DNA from 3 places in the Rhodococcus baikonurensis genome. Region 3 is predicted to be linked to each of the others. Evidence: riboswitches for the same ligand, from Rfam matches in the RefSeq annotation. Region 3 holds a riboswitch; each other region holds the start of a gene.
What was found. A riboswitch is a leader RNA that binds a small molecule or an ion and turns the genes downstream of it on or off. The one in region 3 is predicted to bind cobalamin.
Positions count from the first base shown of each region.

Region 1 (4,614 bases), on a different contig from region 3:
CGTGGACTCTGCTCGAGTGAGCGTTCGAGTTCGCGCAACGTGTGGGCCACTCGGGATTCCGCGTAGTCACCGACCAGATCGACGCTGGCCACCAGGTACACCTGCCGCGGCCCGAGGTATTCCATGCGCAGGAACGTAATTCGGTTGATTTCGGGTAGTTGGGTGAGAGCTTCGACGGCTGCTGCCCGCAGCGTCGGTGAGGCCTCTTCGCCGACCAGGAATCGGCGGTTGCGATCGATCAGGATGATCGCGATGACTCCGAGAAGTATGCCGACGAAGATGGAGCCGAGGGCGTCGGGGATCGGTGAACCGGTGATCTGGTGCAGTAGGACGCCGACGAATGCGATGACCAAACCGATCAGTGCTGCAGCATCTTCGGCGAACACGGCCCGGGTCGTCGGGTCGGATGTGTTGAGCGCCTGGGCCATGACGTCGCGGTTCACGGCGGACGCTTCGGTTCGGAGTTGCTTGTACGCCTGCCGGAACGAGATGCCTTCGAGGATGAACGAGACGCCGAGGACTGCGTAGGCGACACCGAAGTCGGTGGCCGGTTCGGAATGGAACAGTTCCTGGATGCCGTGGGTGATCGACACACCTGCGCCGAGCGCGAAGAGTCCGAGGGCGGCGAACATCGACCAGATGTAGGCCTCCCGGCCGTACCCGAGTGGCTGGTCTCGGTCGGGAACCCTTTTCGAGCGGCGGTTCGCGATCAGCAACAGCACTTCGTTGCCGGTATCGGCCCAGGAGTGGGTGGCCTCGGCGACCATCGATGCAGATCCGGTGACGATGGCGGCCGCCGTCTTGGCCCCGGCGATCAGCGCGTTAGCCGCAAACGCCAGTACGACTGTCGTGGTGCTCTCGTCGCCGTTTCCCGTCGGCTCGGCCTTGGGTTCGATGCTCACGAACTTCAGGCTAGGCGGGTGGCGACGGTTTCGTGCGGTGACGCTCGGCGACGGAGCGCAGCAGTGTGTCGACGGCGTCGTGGAACTGCGTCAGGCCCGGCTCTTCGACGGGAAAGTGCCCGCACCCGTCCAGCATCACGAATTCGGTGGGTGCGTTGATGCGGCGGAGGAACTGCAGGCTCAGTTCGGGTGGCGTCCATCGGTCGTCGGCCGGGTGGGTGAGCAGAACGGGCGTCGTCCGAAATGCTTCGGGTGCGGTGTGCTCGAACGAGAAGTAGCTGCTGAGGAATCCGAGTGGCACCCGAACACCGCCACCGCACGGATCGGTTGCGCACAGCGTCGCGAGTTCACGGTTGCTGCTCATGTTCGCGACGTCGGCGACCCAACGGATGGGCACGCGGATACGGCCCACCAGTCGTTCGGTGCGGCGCATCAGGGGAGCGCCATAGACACCCATCGGGCCGAACCGCGCCGCGGCAGCTCTGGCCGACGGATTCGAGGGATCGAGCAGACAGGTAGCGACGACGGCGTCGGCCAGACCGGTTCGCGCGGCTACCTCGTAGGCCAGCAGACCGCCGATGCTGGCTCCCAGAAGCACCAGCGGCCGATCGTCGGCTGCTTTCTCGGCCCGGACGAGGTCACAGAGGAGTTCGACCCACTGCTCGTACCGGACGCCGGCGGGATCGCCTACGACGGTGTCGCCGTACAGCGGAAGATCGGGGAAGAGGACTTCGGCTCCGAGTTTCACGCCGATCCCGGCGAACGGCCACAACGCGCCCGAGTACCCGCCGGCGCCGTGGATACCGAGAACCCGAACCGGCGCGTCTGGAACCACTGCCCGTGCGACGTGGACGGTGTTGCCGTTCCACTCCCACCACGTCGTGGTCGGCTCCGGCATGTGGGCGGTGTACCGGTCGGGCATAAACTTCGAGTAATCGGCGCTGGTCATCTACACAATTCTCGGTACCGGCGTCGCGGCTGACAACTCGCATCGGAGGACCGTGTCGACTCGGCGGAAAAGGCCCTCCCAGCAGCGCTCGAGGGCTACCTACGACGCGATCCTGGAGGCAGCTACTCGCGTTTTCGCGTCGGAGGGCATGGCGGCGACCACCAACCGGATCGCTGACGAGGCAGGCGTCTCGGTGGGCTCGCTCTACCAGTATTTCGGCGATAAGTACGAGATCCTCTCGGAGTTGGCGAACCGTCATGTGAGTGCCGCGCGGGAACGTTTTGCGGTCTGCCTTGCCGACATCGTCGAGCGTGAACTCACTCCGGACGAGGCTGTCAGGTCGTTGGTGGAGTGCGCGATCGAAGTGAACAGTAAGCCGCGAGAGTTCTTCCACCTGCTCTACGATCAGGTTCCTCGGACCCCTGAGCTCATCGAACAGGTCGAAGGAATGAATCGGCAACTGGTACTGGGTTTTTCGGAGTACTTGCAGAGCCGCGGTTTCAGTGCGGACGATGCGTTGTTGACGTCGCGGTTGACTGTGACTGCCGTGGACGGCCAGGTGCATCGGGTTGTGCTGGAATCGGATTCACCCGAAGAACTTCGCGTGCGCACCGAAGCCGTCATGCGGCAGGCGAGATCGATGATCGCGTCGGAATCCTGATCCGGTGTATCGAATGGTGACTGCGGTCCGTTATGGTTCTGACGTCATCATCGAGGTAATGGGAAGTCGGTGCAATTCCGGCGCGGTCCCGCCACTGTGAGGTCGTCCATGCGTCGACCGTAGCCAGATACCACCCTCGTTGACGTTGTGTCATGCCACGAGGATGGATCGGTCACACCATGAATGCTGTTGGCGGAGCTCTGTCTCCACCTACCCACCTGCCTTCGCCGAAGGCTGGTGCGCCTCGAGGACGGCTCAGTCCGGGTATCGTGCTGCCCGCTCTGCTGGTCGTCACCGTGCTCTCTGCTGTGTGCGCGTTGGCATTCGGATCCGAGATGCTCCCCGTGTCCACTGTGGTGGACGTGGTGCACTCGCGCTTCGGAGGCCCACCCGTCACGCGTTCCGAACTTGCGATCGTGTGGGGGATCAGAGCACCTCGGGTACTTCTCGGTCTGGCCGTCGGCGCTGGTCTTGCCGTCGCCGGCGCGGTGGTGCAAACCCTCGTCCGTAACGCTCTTGCCGATCCCCACCTGCTGGGAGTGTCGTCCGGCGCGAGTGTCGGTGCCACCGCCGTCATCACCACCGGACTGTTCGCCGGCGCGGGAGTGTGGGCGCTCAGCTTCGGTGCGATGATCGGAGCACTGGGAGCTGCGATTCTCGTCTTCACCATCGCGACGCTGCAAGGCGGCATCACTCCACTGCGATTGGTTCTGACCGGCACCGTTACCGCATCCGCCCTGTCGGCGATCGCGAGTTTTCTGGTGCTGCGTACCAATGATTCCCAGGCCGCGCAGTCCGTATTGTTCTGGCTCCTGGGAAGTTTGGCCGGGGCCTCCTGGGACAAGTTGTGGGTGCCGGTCATCGTTGTGGTCCTGCTGACGGCAGCGGTGTTCGCCCTGCACGGTTGGCTCGACGCACTGGCGGCCGGGCCGGACGTCGCCGCTTCGCTCGGTATTCCCATCCGCACCCTGCGAAACGTGTTGTTCGGAGTGCTGGCAGCGTTGGTCGGCACGATGGTGGCAGTGTCCGGCGCGATTGCCTTCGTAGGCTTGGTCATACCGCACGTCACACGCATGCTTGTCGGAGCCAGACATCGAGTGGTATTGCCGGCGGCAGCGCTGATCGGCGCGTCGTTCCTGGTGTGGGTCGACGTCGTGGCGCGGACCTCGTTGCGACCGACGGAGATCCCGCTGAGCGTGGTGACCGGGGTGATCGGCGCCCCGCTGTTTCTCCTGCTTCTCGGCCGTCGGCGCTACCGATTCGGTGGCAGTTCGTGAGCGCCCGAGCACTGCCGCTGACAGCGTCCGGAGTCGTTGTCCGTATCGACCGTCGAACCATCGTCAAAGGCGTCGACATCGCGGCTGACGCCGGCGCAGTGGTCGGCGTGGTTGGTCCGAACGGTTCGGGCAAGTCGACGTTCTTGCGGGTTCTTGCCGGTCTCGGGCCGATCGCCGACGGTGACGTTCGCGTCGGCGACGAGTCGGTCCACACGATGTCCGCGCGTTCGCGGGCCAAAGCCATTTCCTTTGTGGCGCAGGAAGAGCAGAGTCCCGCCGATTTGTTGGTGCACGAGTACGTGACTCTGGGCCGCACACCACATGCAAAGCCCTGGAGTGTCGGCGGCAAGGACGAGAAGGCCGTCGTCGATCGTGCTCTGGGCGAGGTCGGAATGATCGAGCACCGGTTCTCTTCCATGGACACGCTGTCCGGTGGGGAGCGTCGGCGGGTGTTTCTCGCCCGGGGACTCGCGCAGGACGCCGGCGTGCTCATCCTCGACGAGCCGACCAATCATCTCGACATCCGGCACCAACTCGAACTGCTCGATCTGGTCCGGTCGCTGGACCGGACGGTGATCATGGCACTGCACGACCTCGATTTGGCTGCAGCAGTGTGTGATCGGGTGCTCGTTCTCGCGGATGGCGTGGGCCACGCGTTCGGCCATCCCTCCGACGTACTCACGACCTCGGTCGTGGCAACTGTTTTCGGCGTCGAGACATTCGCGCTCGTGAACCCGGTTACCGGCCGTTCACACCTCGTATTCGAATCACGAAATCCTCAACCACAACACACATTTTCGGAGAGTGCACTTTGATACACGTCAA
Region 1 covers NZ_JBEUOQ010000004.1:116,416-121,029, reverse strand. Annotated here, with positions in the region: gene ABWI03_RS11405 (cation diffusion facilitator family transporter) at 1-902, opposite strand, end outside; gene ABWI03_RS11400 (alpha/beta hydrolase) at 913-1,851, opposite strand; gene ABWI03_RS34185 (TetR/AcrR family transcriptional regulator) at 1,904-2,512, shown strand; cobalamin riboswitch at 2,529-2,664, shown strand; gene ABWI03_RS11385 (FecCD family ABC transporter permease) at 2,782-3,789, shown strand; gene ABWI03_RS11380 (ABC transporter ATP-binding protein) at 3,786-4,604, shown strand; gene ABWI03_RS11375 (ABC transporter substrate-binding protein) at 4,601-4,614, shown strand, end outside.
Region 1: it holds a riboswitch for cobalamin, as region 3 does, so the genes downstream of both, ABWI03_RS11385 (FecCD family ABC transporter permease) here and ABWI03_RS14840 (ABC transporter substrate-binding protein) in region 3, are expected to answer to the same signal.

Region 2 (4,614 bases), on a different contig from region 3:
TGCACGACATCCTCGGGCACTCGCTGACCGTCATCACGATCAAAGCTGAACTGGCCAACCGCCTACTGGACGTCGACATAGAACGTGCGCGCAGCGAACTCGACGATCTCGAAAGACTCTCTCGAGACGCGCTTGCGGACGTGCGATCGGCCGTCGAAGGATTTCGTGGAATTTCACTTCCCGTCGAGATAGCCCGTGCACGAGAGGCATTGCGTGCGGCAGGTATCGAGGACGACGTGCCGAGCAGTACCGACATGGTCCCCACTCGCCTCCGAGAACTCTTCGCATGGACGATCCGTGAGGGTGTCACCAACGTGGTTCGGCACAGCGGAGCAACACACTGTCGGATCACGGTCGACGAAAGAAGCGCATCTGTCGTCGACGACGGACGAGGGGCCGGGTCGACGTCTTCCGGCAACGGTCTGATCGGATTGCGTGAGCGGGCCGGCGCGTCGGGCGCACGAGTGATCATCACTCATCCCGAACCGCAAGGGTTTGCACTTCAGGTCGTCGAACAGGAGAAAGTGTGAGCAACCAGGGCGATCGAGCAACCATACGGCTGCTCTTGGCGGACGACCAGGCGCTCGTGCGAGGAGCTTTGGCCGCGCTACTCGATCTGGAATCCGATCTGTCCGTGGTGGCCGAGGTCGTCCGCGGTGACGAGGTGGTGGCTGCCGTACTCGAGCACCGTCCGGACGTCGCGCTTCTCGACGTCGAGATGCCCGGCATGGACGGTATCGCCGCGACAGCGGCCCTTCGCGAAGCAGCACCCGAGACCCGGGTTCTGATCGTCACCACGTTCGGGCGCCCAGGATTTCTCCGTAAAGCCCTTCACGCGGGGGCCGGCGGGTTCGTCGTCAAGGACACACCTGCCAGGCAGCTTGCCGACGCGGTCAGGCGTGTTCATGCCGGACTGCGCGTCGTCGATCCCACCCTTGCGGCTGACAGCCTCGTCAGCGGTGAGTCGCCCCTGACGGAGCGTGAGACCCAAGTACTGCGCGCTGCTCACGACGGCGCACCCGTGGCGGCCATCGCGGGGGCGCTGTTCTTGTCCGCAGGGACAGTTCGAAATCACCTGTCGTCCGCAATGGGTAAGACGGGTGCCACGACCCGCGCCGAAGCCGTGAGAATCGCCGAGTCGAACGGCTGGCTCTGATCCGCGATGCCGGAATCCGCTTCGCCGGCAAATAGTCCGCCGTTCGATTCTTGATGACGATTTGTCCAGATCACTCAAAGTAGGGACCTTCTACCCTAGGGATTTTCCCTGCAAAGGACCCCCTTCGTGAGAATCCAAAACAGCTAATCGTTCGATAACTGGCTATGATGCAGTTAATTGAATCGACGGAGCCTGTGCGTAACGGGGGAAGGGACGTCTCATGTCGAACCAGTTCAACGATCGCTTGAACTCGCTGTTCGAGACTGCCGACTTTCACGTCACCAACGCGATGGTCGTTCGCGGCATGACCGAGTTCGGATGCCGCATCTCGACGCCGTACCTGTCGCAACTACGCACCGGCGTCCGAACCAACCCGTCACCCGAAGTGGTCGCTGCCCTCGCCCACTTCTTCAACGTCCATCCGGACTACTTCTACGCCCCGTCCGACCACACTCCACCGACCGTCTCCGGTGGCGAAGCAGACCTCTCACTTCTCGAACAGCTGCACAACGTGCGCCTGCGAAACCTCACTGCTCGGGTCGTCGATCTCTCACCGTCTTCGCAGGATCTGCTTGTGGAAATGGCGGAGAATCTACGTTCCTCCGAGAATCTTCCGCGCGTACCACCGGACTCGAATTCCTACATGTCACGCGCGTAGCGCCCTTCGCCGACTCTCCTTGACTGCGCAGGGAGGGTTGGCCTTATGCTGATCGATGCAGCTGGTTCGCCCGGCACGGTCATGAGGAGCCCCGAAGACCGTTCCCGGCGTCGAAGCCCCGTCAGCGCAAGCTGACGGAGTGAGAGGGAACCCGGTGAAAATCCGGGACTGTCCCGCAGCGGTAAGCAGGAACGACCGCCGTTTATGTGCACTGGGCATCCGCCTGGGAAGCGACGGCCAGTAGGTTCGATCCAACTCGATCGAGTGCCCGCGAGTCCGAAGACCTGCCGACTGTGTCGGGCACGCCGTGCCCGACGGTCCACCGCCTCGTGGAATGGGCGTGTAGATCTCCATCGGACCTCGTGCGTGGTTCGGGCAGTGCTGCCCGCCGAAGCTCGGGGTCTCGTGAGGTGTACCCGTCTGCCGGCAGTGGCCATCAGTGCATTGGCAATCTGGAGAAACTCCGTGACAACGACATTCACTTCGACCGTGCTGGGCTCACCGCGCATCGGTCCTCATCGAGAACTCAAGCGGGCAACCGAAAGCTACTGGGCGGGGCGCATCGACGCCGACGCCTTGCAGAGCGTCGCCCGTGACCTCCGTCGGCAGGGCTTGGCCGACCTCCGTGACCTGGGCCTCGACTCGATCCCGGTCAACACCTTCTCCTTCTACGATCAAATGCTCGACACCGCAGTTCTTCTCGGCGCACTTCCCGATCGCGTCGCATCGGTCGCCGATCCGTTGGACCGCTACTTTGCAGCTGCCCGTGGGACGGACACCATCGCGCCGCTCGAAATGACGAAGTGGTTCGACACCAATTACCACTACCTGGTGCCGGAGATCTCGCCGTCCACCACGTTCGCACTCGACCCGTCCAAGGTCTTGTCCGAACTCGCAGAAGCACTTTCCGACGGCATCGCAGCCCGCCCGGTCGTCATCGGACCGGTCACCTTCCTGTTGCTTTCGAAGCCTGTCGGCACTGACGAGCCTCTGCTCTCGCGGCTCGACGAACTGCTCCCCCTCTACGCGGATCTACTCGGTCGGCTCGCGAAGGCCGGCGCGGAGTGGGTTCAGCTCGACGAACCGGCTCTCGTAGGTGATCGCACCGACGAGGAAATCGAAGCGGCACGCGCTGCGTACGAACAGCTTTCGGCACTGACCGAGCGGCCGTCGATCCTGTTGGCGTCGTACTTCGGTTCGCTGCGTGACGCGCTGCCCGCACTCGCGTCCACCGGTGTCGAAGGATTTGCCGTCGATCTGGTGGCCGGTCAGGATTCGATCGGCTCCGTCCCCGAACTCGCTCGCAAACTGGTCGTCGCCGGTGTGGTCGACGGACGAAACATCTGGCGGTCGGATCTGGATTCGGCACTGAGCACGTTGGGTGCTCTGTTGGGCAGCGTGGATACTCTTGCCGTCTCCACGTCGTGCTCCCTGCTGCACGTTCCGTACACTCTCGACGCAGAAGCCGATGTCGACAAGGCCCTACGCTCGTGGCTCGCGTTCGGCACCGAGAAGGTCAAGGAAGTGGTCACTCTCGCAACCGCTCTCACGCAGGGGCGAGAGTCGGTGGAGGACGAGTTCGCGCTGGCACGAGCTGCAGCGTCGACCCGCAAGGACGATCGCAGACTCAATGACGCGAGCGTTCGAGGCCGGCTGGACGCCGTTCTGAGCTCGGCGACCGGTCGCGCGCCCGCCGCCGAGCGCCGCGCTGCCCAGGACGAGTTGCTGTCTCTGCCACCGCTGCCCACGACCACTATCGGCTCGTACCCACAAACGTCGAAGATCCGTATCGCTCGCGCGGCGCTGCGCAAGGGCGAGATCGACGAAGCCGAGTACGTCGACCGCATGCGCGCCGAGATCGCCGAAGTTGTTGCACTCCAGGAAAAATTGGAACTCGACGTACTCGTTCACGGCGAACCGGAACGCAACGACATGGTGCAGTACTTCGCGGAGCAGTTGGACGGGTTCTTCGCCACAGCCAACGGATGGGTCCAGTCGTACGGTACCCGCTGCGTGCGTCCGCCGATTCTGTACGGCGACGTCTCACGTCCGAAGCAGATGACCGTCGACTGGATCACGTACGCACAGTCGCTGACAGACAAGCCGGTCAAGGGCATGCTCACCGGGCCCGTCACCATTCTGGCCTGGTCGTTCGTCCGCGACGACCAACCGCTCGCCGACTCGGCAAATCAAGTCGCACTGGCCATTCGAGACGAGACGGTCGATCTGCAGGCCGCCGGTATCGGAATCATCCAGGTCGACGAACCGGCACTGCGTGAGCTACTTCCACTGCGTGCTGCGGACCAGCCCGCCTACCTGGACTGGTCGGTCGGTGCCTTCCGGCTGGCCACCTCGGGCGTCGCGGATTCCACCGCCATCCACACCCACCTGTGCTACTCCGAGTTCGGAGCGGTGATCGGTGCCATCGCCGGTCTCGACGCGGACGTCACGTCCATCGAGGCTGCGCGATCACACATGGAGGTGCTCGACGATCTCAGTTCGGTCGGGTTCGACCTCGGCGTCGGTCCGGGTGTCTACGACATCCACTCGCCACGCGTGCCGAGCGTCGACGAGATCGCGGAGTCGCTACGCGAAGCACTCAAAGCTGTTCCGGTCGAACGATTGTGGGTCAATCCGGACTGCGGATTGAAGACACGGGGGCCGATCGAGGTCGAAGCGTCGCTGCGTAACCTCGTCGAAGCCGCGAAGGTGGTACGAGCGGAGCTTTAGGGGCAAGCCCCTGTGCGCCTTTCTGGTGGTGGCACTATCGGAAAGGCACACAGGGGGTCATGCCGTATGG
Region 2 covers NZ_JBEUOQ010000002.1:32,167-36,780, reverse strand. Annotated here, with positions in the region: gene ABWI03_RS04320 (sensor histidine kinase) at 1-530, shown strand, start outside; gene ABWI03_RS04315 (response regulator transcription factor) at 527-1,156, shown strand; gene ABWI03_RS04310 (helix-turn-helix domain-containing protein) at 1,377-1,814, shown strand; cobalamin riboswitch at 1,912-2,120, shown strand; gene metE (5-methyltetrahydropteroyltriglutamate--homocysteine S-methyltransferase) at 2,280-4,544, shown strand.
Region 2: it holds a riboswitch for cobalamin, as region 3 does, so the genes downstream of both, metE (5-methyltetrahydropteroyltriglutamate--homocysteine S-methyltransferase) here and ABWI03_RS14840 (ABC transporter substrate-binding protein) in region 3, are expected to answer to the same signal.

Region 3 (4,614 bases):
ATCGTCCGAGTCGACTCGCGAAAACGCTGCTGAGCCGACCACAACACTCTCGGGTAAGTCATCCACGACCCCTAGTCAAACACGACTCTCCGCAGGATCCCAGGCACTCTCCAGCGACATGGCCCAGTCACGGTCAGTGGCCGATGCCGACCTTCGCGTGGACCTTTTTCATCCACGCGGGAGCCCACCAATTCGCTTCGCCCATCAACTTCACGAGTGAGGGCACGAGCAACATGCGGATGATGGTCGCGTCGACTATCAGCGCGACGATCATGCCGACGCCCAGGAACTTCATCACCGACAACCCGGACATCGCGAAGGCCCCCGTCACCACGATCAGGAGGAGGGCGGCGGCCGTCACGATGCGGCCGGTGCGTTCGGTTCCGAACTTGACTGCTTCCTCCGTCGTCGCTCCCGCGTTCTTGGCCTCGACCATCCGTGACATCAGGAAAACCTCGTAGTCCGTGGACAATCCGAAGACCACCGCCAGGATGAGCACGACGAACGTCGCTTCCAGCGGAGTTTGACTGACCCCGAGGAGTTCGACGCCGTGACCGTCCTGGAAGACGAAGGTGAGAACACCGAAGGTGGTCGCGAGGCTCAGTGCGGCCATCAGCACCGCCTTGATGGGTAGCACCACCGAACCGAACGCGAGGAACAACAGGATCAAGGTGGATCCGACCATGATGAGGATCATCACCGGCAACCAGTGCAGGACGGCGTTGTTGCCGTCGTCGACCATGGCTTGACCACCGCCGACAAGCAGCACCGTTCCGTCGGGAGCGGAGATCTCGCGCAAATCTGTCACTGCGGCGCTCTGTGATTGGGGTGTAGAGCCCTCGCTGTAGAGAGCCTGAACCGCGATCAGTTGATTGGTGCTCGCGACGACGGTCGCCTGACCGATGCCCTCGACCTGACCGGCGGACTCGGCGATCGCTGCACCTTCGGCCGGGGTGAGAGTGTTCCCGTCCTCGGCCTGAAGGATCATCGTCGCGCCGTTTCCGGTCTGCGGGAAGTCGTTGACCAACGTGTCCATTGCGACGCGAGCGGGGTCGTTGTCCGGCAGTGCGGTGTACGAGAGTTCTCCCAAACGGGCGCCGAGCAGGGGCGAGGCCATCACGAGCAGCACGGCCACGATCGTCACCGAGACCGCGACCGGACGCTTCATCACCCACGTGACGACGCGGCCCCAGAACTTGCGCGAGCGTTCCTCGCCGCGTTGCGCCGCATCCTTGCGCCACGTCAGGGCGTTGATGCGATGCCCCAGAATGGCAAGCAGCGCAGGCACAGCGGTCAGCGACAGGACTGCCGCGCTCAGTACTGCAGCGATCGCACCGAAGCCCAGAGACCGGATGACGGCCTGCGGGAAAACAAGCATGCCGCTGAACGCGCAGATCAGCAGTAGACCCGAGAACATGACGGTGCGACCCGCGGTCAGAACTGTCCGCTGAGCAGCCGCTCCCGGGTCCGAGCCCGAATTCAGTTCTTCACGGAACCGGCCGACAACGAACAGTCCGTAGTCGATGGCCAGTCCCAACCCGAGAAGAGAAGCGACGTTGATCGAGAACGAGGACACATCGGTGATCAACGTGAGGATCCGCAGAACCGCCAACGCGCTCAGGACACTGAGAACACCCACGAACACCGGAACCGCAGCAGCGACGACGCCGCCGAAGATGAAGACCAGCAGTACCAGAGTGATCGGAATGGCGATGGCTTCGGCGACCACCAGGTCTTTCTCCAGCTTGGTGTTGAACGCGACGCCGACAACCGTATTACCCGCGAATTGTGCCTCGGCACCATCGACTTCGAGCTTCGGCAAGAGATCGGCGAAAGTAGCCGGTGTGACGCCCGAGTCCGGTGCCAACGTGATCGCAACGGCCGCCATGGAACCGTCGTTCGAGAGCAGACTGGCCTTGGCCGCGGCGTCCGTTCCCCAATACGACTTCACCGATGCCGTCGGCACTTCCGTCTTGAACTGGTCGACGGCGGCCGTCACTGCCGGGCCGATGTCGTCCAGAGACTTACCGTCCGTGGGCGTGTAGATCGCGATGATGTCCGGGGTCTGCGGGCCGAGATTGTCTTCGATGATGTCGGCGACCTTCGCGGAGTCGCTGCCCGGATCGATGAATCCGCCCTGGCTGAGCTTGCCGAACACTCCAAGTCCCCACACCCCACTGATGAGAACAATCAGAACCGCGAGGCTCAGTACCCACCATTTCCGGGCGACGACGGTTTGGGCCCAGCGTGTCATGTATCAACTCCGGTGTGTGGGGGTGTCTGGCCAGATCGACTGTAGTGGGCGTTTGGTCTTGAATCGGAAACGTCATGCATACTGCTCGAAGCACTTGCAAGCCACGCGTGTGGGGGAAGCCGGTCCGAATCCGGCGCTGACCCGCAACGGTAGGTCGATTCTCGGTAGTCACCGAGCGTCGGCAAGCCCGATTACCCACCGCGCGGTGTGCGACATCCATTCGTCGTGGTCTACGAAAAGGAAGTCCAGCAGGAGCTCTGGCCGAGGATCAGCGTGCGGGCGGAGTTGTCTGTCGGATTCTCATTCGTGGCTCAGAGCCCTTACGAGGTCCCCGTGTCACTTCAGTTCTCCCCGTCCCGCACCGCCGCTGTTCTCATCGCGGTCGCCTTGGTTTCGGCAGGTTGTTCCAAAGGCGAAGCGGCTGGTGGTTCTTCAACCACCGAATCCTTTGCACAGCCGGTTTCCATCACGAACTGCGATCGGCCAGTGACGTTCGATTCGCCACCCCAGCGGATCATCACCATGAACGATCACGTCACCGAAGTACTCATCGAGATGGGCGTCGGTGACCGCATCGTCGGGATGGGGTACGGCGACAGCACACCAACACCCGAGACCGCCGAGCAGTTCGCGAAGATCACCAACCTCGCCAAGGAATACCCGACCGCCGAGCAGATTCTCGATCTCGATCCCGATTTTGTCGTCGGAGGTATGAGTAGCGCATTTCAAGAGAAGGAAGGCCGCTCGCGGGACCTCTTCGCCGAACGCGGAATCAACACGTTTCTGTTCTCCGAGTACTGCGGCCAGGGATTCCCCGACATCTCGATGCTGGAAAACGACTACGAGCAGTTGGGGAGGATCCTCGGAGTCGAAGGCGAAGCAGCCAAGGTCACCGATCAGGTAACGCAAGGGCTCGACGCGGTGAAGGCGGCAGTCGGAGATGCTCAGCCGGTGCCGACATTCTTCTACGACGGCGGCAAGGATGTTCCGACGACAATCGGCGGAGTGGGCGTCGGTCAGCTCGTCGCTGGTTATGCGGGAGCGACGAACATCTACTCCGAGGGTGAGCGCCCGTATGTCAAGACCACATGGGAGGTCGTGGGTGAGCGCGCGCCACAGGCGATCGTAGTCCTGGACTACGGATCTGAGAACGCTCAAGCGAAGATCGATTTCCTGAAGTCACATCCCGTCATGGCCACCACTCCAGCCGTCCAACAGAATCGATTTGTGGTCATTCCTCTCGACGACTTCTTCGAGAGCCCTCGTCTGCTGCGCTCTGCCCAGACCATCGCGGCGGGTCTGCATCCGGGCGTAGTTCCGGCACAGTGACCAGGTCTCGTTTCAGCTATACCGCCTTGCTTGCAGCGCTGTGTGTGGCGCTTGCCGTGGTCATGGGGCTGGCGGTGTCCTTCGGGTCGGTTCGTATTCCCGTCGGTGACGTGTGGGCGATAGTCGGAGCTCGTTTGGCGCCGGGGACTTTCGAGACGTGGTGGACCGCGGCGCGGGAGTCGATCGTGATCGACTCCCGCCTACCCCGCGCACTCACCGCGGCGGTGGTGGGTGCTTCGTTGGCCATGGCGGGCGCGGTCGCTCAGGCGGTCACGCGTAATCCGCTTGCCGATCCATATCTGCTCGGTGTCTCGTCGGGCGCAGGATTCATGGTGGTCTTGGTGACGGTTCTGGGGATCGGAACCGGAATGCTCGGCGTTTTCACGATTCCTGTTGCAGCGTTCATCGGGGCGATGATTCCGTTGTTCCTCGCCTTACTGATTGGTGGACGGTATCCGCAGCCGACTGCGATCGTTCTTGTGGGTGTTGCACTCGGACAGATATTTTCGGCATTGATCACCTTTTGTCTTTTGGTGATTGCGGACGAGCGTCACATCACTGGAGTTATGCATTGGCTCGCCGGCGGATTCGGTGATGCGCGATGGTCGACGCTGATCTTCCCGACGATCACGCTGGTCGTCGTCGGCACAGCGCTTCTGTTCAGTTCGCGGTGGATGGACGTCTTGCAGACCGGTGACGACGGGGCTGCTGCACTCGGTATGAACGTCCGTCGGTTCCGTGTGTTGTCCTTGCTTGCGGTCTCCGTACTGGCGGGCGCGGCAGTCAGCGTTGCCGGTGGAATCGGATTCATCGGTCTGCTGATCCCACATCTGGCCGGTTTCATCGTTGGCACCAGAGCAATTCGACTGCTCCCTGCTGCAGCCCTGCTGGGCGCCGTCGCGATGGTTGCCGCGGATACCGCTGCGCGCTCGGTGGCACAATCCACTGAAGTTCCGGTCGGAGTGATCACCGCTCTCGTCGGTGCGCCGATCTTCGTCTGGATGCTCTACCGGCAGTATCGGAGGCTCGAA
Region 3 covers NZ_JBEUOQ010000005.1:312,240-316,853, reverse strand. Annotated here, with positions in the region: gene ABWI03_RS14845 (MMPL family transporter) at 134-2,254, opposite strand; cobalamin riboswitch at 2,324-2,471, shown strand; gene ABWI03_RS14840 (ABC transporter substrate-binding protein) at 2,588-3,583, shown strand; gene ABWI03_RS14835 (FecCD family ABC transporter permease) at 3,580-4,614, shown strand, end outside.